DNA from 3 places in the Brevibacillus sp. NRRL NRS-603 genome. Region 2 is predicted to be linked to each of the others. Evidence: riboswitches for the same ligand, from Rfam matches in the RefSeq annotation. Region 2 holds a riboswitch; each other region holds the start of a gene.
What was found. A riboswitch is a leader RNA that binds a small molecule or an ion and turns the genes downstream of it on or off. The one in region 2 is predicted to bind lysine.

Region 1 (2,204 bases), on a different contig from region 2:
CCCAAATGCTTTGCAAGTTTCCACTTCTTTTGCAGTAGGAGAAAGCTCGATTTTCAAGCCTTCCAGAGGAGTTTCCGCGCCGCGCTCGCTCGCCTTTTTCAGCAAAATATCAACAGCTGCACCGACATGCTCGTAAGCGGAGTCGCAAGAGCCAAAAGCAACGACCTTTTTCCCGCTGAGGTCAATATCGTCCATTTCCTCATAAAAATCCAGGCATTCGTCTGGCAGTTCGCCATCGCCCCATGTGTAGGCGCCAAGCAAGATTCCGTCGTAAGCTTCGAGTTCTTTTGCGTTTGCATCCATCACTTCTTTTATCTCCAGCTCAGCACCAGTGGAACGAATACCTTCTGCAATTGCTTCAGCAATTTCCTGTGTATTCCCTGTCATGCTCGCGTAAACCATCAAAATGCTCATAAAACGTAAACCCTCCAATTAGATAATGAGTATCATTCTCAATAAATAAAATAATGAAAATGAGAATCGTTGTCAATAACTTTTTTCTTATTGCCACGTTTCATTGATTTTGGTAGAGTTAAATAAAATTATAATAATGTACACTAAAATAGAGGTGCGCCGAAGAAGAGTAAGTCTTTTCGCAATCTGCCAGGGGGCAGGAGAAGGAAGAAAGGCTAAAGCGCCGAAGCTTATGCTATGCCCCTACGTAGCACAGGCTGGGGTGTCTCATGAAAAATGAACATCCTGTCACAATGGACCGTACGTCTTTTTGTGGAGCGCTATTTATGATTTGCTTATGTAGTATCAAGAGCAATGAGATAGCGAATGCACTCATTGCTTTTTTTGATTTACCATGCTGTTATTTTGAGGAGGATGTAACTGTGAACATGATGGATGCTAACGAAATTATCGCGTTTATTCAAAAAAGCGAAAAGAAAACACCGGTGAAGGTATATGTGAAAGGGAACCTGGAGGGAATCGACTTCGGTGCGAGCTCCAAAGCCTTCATTACGGGTCCTACTGGTGTTGTTTTTGGTGAGTGGAAAGAGATTGAGCCAGTGCTCGCTGCTAACGCAGACAAAATTGAAGATTATGTAGTAGAAAGCGACCGCCGCAACTCCGCTATTCCATTGCTGGATACAAAAGGGATTCAAGCCCGTATTGAGCCAGGCGCAATTATTCGTGACCAAGTGACAATTGGTAACAACGCGGTCATCATGATGGGTGCTTCCATTAACATTGGTGCAGTTATCGGTGAAGGTACGATGATCGACATGAATGTTGTAGTAGGTGGACGTGGAACCATCGGGAAAAACTGCCACATCGGCGCGGGATCAGTTATCGCGGGCGTTATCGAGCCGCCATCTGCACAGCCAGTTGTTGTCGAGGACGATGTTGTCATCGGAGCAAATGCTGTCATTCTGGAAGGTGTACGTGTAGGAAAAGGTGCTGTCGTTGCAGCAGGTGCTGTCGTCATTGAAGATGTGCCTCCTTACGTGGTAGTTGCGGGAACGCCTGCACGCGTGATCAAGCAAATTGATGAAAAAACTCGTTCCAAGACAGAGATCAAGCAGGAGCTACGTCAGCTGTAAGGGAGAGAGTGCAAATGGACTGGCGTTCGCTCGATGAACAATATATCGTCTCCTCTTACAAAAGACTTCCGATTGCCATAGATAAAGGCGAAGGAAATTACTTGTACGATACGAACGGGAAGAGTTATCTCGACTTGTTTACTGGACTCGCGGTAAACGTTCTGGGGCATTCTCATCCGCGCATTGTACAGGCTCTGCGTGAGCAGGGAGAGCGCTTCTTGCATATTTCCAATGTATTTTTAAACAAGCCGGCTATTCGTTTAGCCGAGCGTTTGGTTGCGAACAGTATTAGCGGTAAGGTGTTTTTCACTAACTCTGGTGCTGAGGCCACTGAGTCTGCGATCAAGCTGATTCACAAATGGACGAAAAACGAGGGAGCAGATCGTGAAGGCATCGTTGTATTACGCAACAGCTTTCATGGGCGAACACTCGGAGCAGTACGTCTGACGAGGCAGGCTCACGTCTATCAGGACTTTCCTCAGCCGGCTTTTCCTGTTTATGAACTGGATGTGGAGGATACGGAAGGATTGCGAGCGATTTGCCAGGAAGCAAGACCTGCTGCGGTCCTGATGGAGCCAGTCTTGGGTTCCGGCGGTGTCGTGCCGCTAACGGAAGCGTTCTTGCGAGAGGTAGCTGCGATCTGTGAACAAGAAGGCA
Region 2 (2,204 bases):
AGTCGAGGCTAGCTGGCGCCCTGTGGGAGAAGCAGCCAACACGATCTGGGAAAACGTCAGTCACCTTCTTTATTACAAAGAACGCCTGTTGCATCGTCTTTTGGGCACTGAATTTCCTGGCTCCGCTGAGACGAACGATGATACCTTCACCCCATCCGGCGGTCCAGATGACGAAGACGCTTGGCAAGCTACCCTCTTGCGAATGGAAAGCGTCCATCGCCACATTCATGAACAGCTTTCCTTGCTGACGGATGAAGAGTTAAACCAGATCGCTACCTATACACCCATTTACCAAAATGTAATGAGTCTTGTCTTGCATGATGCTTTTCACACGGGACAAATCGTCCAAATTCGCAAGCTGCAAGGCTCTTGGCCTGCCAGACGCTCATTTGAATAACAAAATTTCACATTGATTAATCCTGAACAATCCTTTATATTTGATGAATCACATAATTTCATACATGTTATCCTCATCTTTCACGGTGAGGATAGAGGTCGCGGCTTTTATATCATCCTGTACGAGATTCAGAGAAAATCAATGACTCCAGGTAAGGAAAATCCGCCGAAGCTCATATCGCGTCTCTGTGCGATTGGGTTGGGGCTGTACTCGAAAGGGGCAGAACTGTCACGTTTGCATGCCAAGCAAACGTGGTGAGCTATCTTCAGTGAAGGCTTGGTGGGGATTGGATGATACCGCCCTATGCCATTTTTTGGCTATGGCGGTTTTTTAATTTCCGACCTTCCTTCTCAAAAATCTAGAAAGGTCGTGCAAGCAGCTTATGTCACAAAATCAATTGCAACGTGGTTTAAAAGCCCGACACCTGACGATGATCGCCATCGGCGGCTCGATTGGGACGGGATTGTTTCTCGCGAGCGGAGGCTCGATTCATTCCGCCGGACCAGGTGGAGCTTTAGTCGCCTATCTCGCCATTAGTATCATGGTTTACTTTTTAATGACCAGCTTGGGGGAAATGGCGGCTTTCATGCCTGTTTCCGGTTCGTTTTCGACGTATGCCACACGCTTCGTCGATCCATCTCTCGGCTTTGCTCTTGGCTGGAACTACTGGTACAACTGGGCCATTACCATTGCCGTCGAGCTGTCAGCTTCCGCACTTATTATGAAATATTGGTTCCCAGATACCCCAGCGATCGTGTGGAGCGCTTTGTTCCTCGGATTGCTGTTTGCCTTGAATCTCCTGTCTGTGAAAGCCTATGGAGAATCTGAATATTGGTTCGCCTTGATTAAAGTAGTAACAGTTATCATCTTTATTATTGTGGGTGTGTTGATGATTTTTGGCATTATGGGTGGTCAAGCAGTTGGCTTCCAAAACTTCACCAAAGGCGACGCGCCATTCAATGGTGGCTTCATGGCCCTGCTCGGTGTCTTTATGATTGCCGGATTCTCTTTCCAAGGGACAGAGCTAGTTGGTGTCGCAGCCGGTGAGAGCGAAGACCCTGCCCGCAACATTCCGAAGGCCATCCGTCAAATTTTTTGGCGCATCTTGCTCTTCTACATCCTCGCTATTTTGATCATCGGGTTGTTGGTTCCATACGATAATCCAAATCTGATCAGTGGCGACCTTACGGATATTGCGATCAGTCCGTTTACGATTGTATTTGAAAATGCCGGATTCGCTTTTGCAGCATCTGTCATGAATGCCGTTATTCTCACGTCTGTATTGTCTGCTGGTAACTCTGGCATGTACGCCTCTACACGCATGCTGTGGAACTTGGCGAAAGAAGGAAAAGCACCAAAATGGTTCGCAAAAGTAACAAGTAACGGCGTACCGATCAATGCCTTGATCTTGACTGCGCTCATCGGCGCCCTTGCTTTTCTGTCCTCTCTGTTTGGGGAAGGCGAAGTGTATGTATGGCTTTTGAATGCGTCCGGTATGTCGGGCTTCATCGCTTGGCTGGGAATTGCCGTTAGTCACTACCGTTTCCGCAAAGCGTTTATCGCTCAGGGCCGTGACTTAAGCGAATTGCCTTATCGGGCAAAGTGGTTCCCGTTTGGACCGATTTTTGCCTTCATCATTTGCTGTATCGTTATTTTGGGGCAAAACTACTCCGCATTCTTGGGTGGAACGATCGACTGGTATGGCGTCCTGGTCTCTTACATTGGCCTGCCACTCTTCTTAATCGTTTGGCTTGCTTATAAGATTACCCAAAAGACCAAGCTCGTCCCTCTTGAACAAGTAGACTTC
Region 3 (2,204 bases), on a different contig from region 2:
AAAGAAATATTCGTAACAGTAGCATCATAAGAGCTTTGAATAATAATATCGACGTTCACCTGATTGTCCGCCAGCGTATTGAACAGACGGGAGAGTGTCCCGACCTTGGCAGGCATGCCGACAACCGTGATTTTGGCTACATCTTCATCGTGTGCAACTCCACTTACTACTCTTCCTGTTTCCATGTTGGCAACCTCCTCAACGTACGTACCATCTTCGGCAGTAAAGCTGGAGCGGACGACCAGCCTTACTTTATATTTTTTCGCAGCCTCTACTGACCTAGGATGAAGAACCCCTGCACCGAGGTTCGCCAGCTCCAGCATCTCATCATACGAGATTGTATCCAGCTTGCTTGCGGCTGGAACCACTCGCGGATCAGCTGTGTACACTCCAGACACGTCCGTAAAGATTTCGCATTTCTCAGCGTTCAAGCTCGCTGCGAGTGTAACCGCAGATGTATCCGATCCACCGCGGCCGAGCGTTGTAATTTCACCTTCGTCACTGATCCCTTGGAATCCTGCCACGATGACCACACGACCACGGCCGAGCTCAGATTGAATCCGCTCTGGATCAATCTGCTTGATCCGTGCTCTTCCGTGAATTGCTTCCGTAGTGATTCCAGCCTGCCAGCCCGTAAGAGAAATGGCATCGTAGCCTTTGCTATGCAAGGCCATCGACAAAAGCGCGATCGATACCTGCTCCCCCGTGGTCAGCAGCATATCCATTTCACGTTCAGATGGATATGCGCTAATCTGCTTGGCCATGTCTACCAATACGTCAGTAGATTTGCCCATTGCAGAAACAACGACTACCACATCATGCCCTTCTTCTTTGTAGCTGACAATTCGATCCGCAACTCGTAAAATTCGCTCAATGGTACCTACAGAGGTGCCTCCGTATTTCTGCACGATCAACCCCATGCGGCTTCTCTCCCTTTTTCTCATATCCAATGTTGGTATTTATCTCGTATCGTATGGTTTTTCACTATTCTCTCTATAAGGAAAAGTCTTTCATTTTTATTTTACAAAAAAGGCACCGACAAGGAATAAGACCTGCCGCTGCCTACTGTTTCGACATACCGGTTCCTCCCTCCCAATACACGCGGACAACGAAGATTGACAGTAAACACCATCAAAACTCACATTGACACACCGTGAGATAGCTCTCCATCTGACAATTGGTCATTGTGCAGATGACAGTCCTGCATTTGTTCAACGCAGACCCAGCATGGAGAAAAGCGGGTTTCCCTCCACACTTCGGCGAATTCCCCTTTCCCGTCCCCTTCACAGATACCCGATCTCAGGGTGGTACTCTTGGTTTTCGCGCCTCTACCTCACTCCATAATGGAAGTGAGGCTAACTATTCTGTTTGAATCGGATTATATCATGAGTCTAAAAATGGATCAATTCCTTTTTAGAGGTTGTTTCAAAAGTTCCATTTGCTATGTGTCCAGCTTGCGCAGATGCCCGATGATTTCTTTTGCCAGCTTGTCGCCGATCCCTAATTGGCGGAAGTCCTCGACGGTCGCCTCACGCATTTTTTTCAACGAGCCAAAATGAGAGAACAACAGCTTGCGCCGCTTTTCACCGATACCCGGGATCTCATCCAGCTGTGACGAGAGCATCGTTTTTGTCCGGGATTGTCTGTGGAACGTAATAACAAAACGGTGGACCTCGTCTTGGATGCGCTGCAACAAATAAAATTCGTAGCTGTCGCGTCTAAGATTCACAGGCTCTGGAGGATCTCCGTACATGAGCTGAGCGGTGCGGTGCTTCTCGTCCTTCGCGAGTCCACAGACGGGAATATAGAGTCCCAGCTCGTTTTCCAGAACGTCCATAGCCGCACTGATCTGGCCTTTTCCACCATCGATCACAATCAGGTCGGGCATGGGCTGGTTTTCTTTTAGCAGGCGAGAGTAACGACGGCGAACGACTTCGCGCATGGAGCCGTAATCATCTGGCCCCTCGACGGTCTTGATCTTGAATTTGCGGTATTCCTTTTTGTCAGGGCGCCCGTCTGTAAAGACAATCATCGCAGACACAGGCTCTGTTCCCTGAATGTTGGAGTTGTCAAATGCTTCAATTCGATGCGGAACCGGAATCCCTAAAATGTGTCCGAGATTGTGCACTGCTTGGACCGTACGAGCATCGTCCTTGGACATCAGCGCGAATTTCTCCTGCAAAGCAATGCGGGCGTTCTCGGAA

Region 1: linked by a shared signal. The riboswitch ahead of dapD (2,3,4,5-tetrahydropyridine-2,6-dicarboxylate N-acetyltransferase) and the one ahead of C7R94_RS03500 (amino acid permease) in region 2 are both predicted to bind lysine.
Region 3: linked by a shared signal. The riboswitch ahead of C7R94_RS12240 (aspartate kinase) and the one ahead of C7R94_RS03500 (amino acid permease) in region 2 are both predicted to bind lysine.

Annotation. Positions count from the first base shown of each region.
Region 1 covers NZ_PXZN01000016.1:264,015-266,218, forward strand. The annotation lists gene C7R94_RS16450 (flavodoxin) at 1-414, opposite strand, end outside; lysine riboswitch at 556-745, shown strand; gene dapD (2,3,4,5-tetrahydropyridine-2,6-dicarboxylate N-acetyltransferase) at 837-1,547, shown strand; gene C7R94_RS16460 (aspartate aminotransferase family protein) at 1,562-2,204, shown strand, end outside.
Region 2 covers NZ_PXZN01000008.1:31,358-33,561, reverse strand. The annotation lists gene C7R94_RS03505 (DinB family protein) at 1-397, shown strand, start outside; lysine riboswitch at 482-667, shown strand; gene C7R94_RS03500 (amino acid permease) at 780-2,204, shown strand, end outside.
Region 3 covers NZ_PXZN01000013.1:73,806-76,009, reverse strand. The annotation lists gene C7R94_RS12240 (aspartate kinase) at 1-920, opposite strand, end outside; lysine riboswitch at 1,152-1,339, opposite strand; gene uvrC (excinuclease ABC subunit UvrC) at 1,442-2,204, opposite strand, start outside.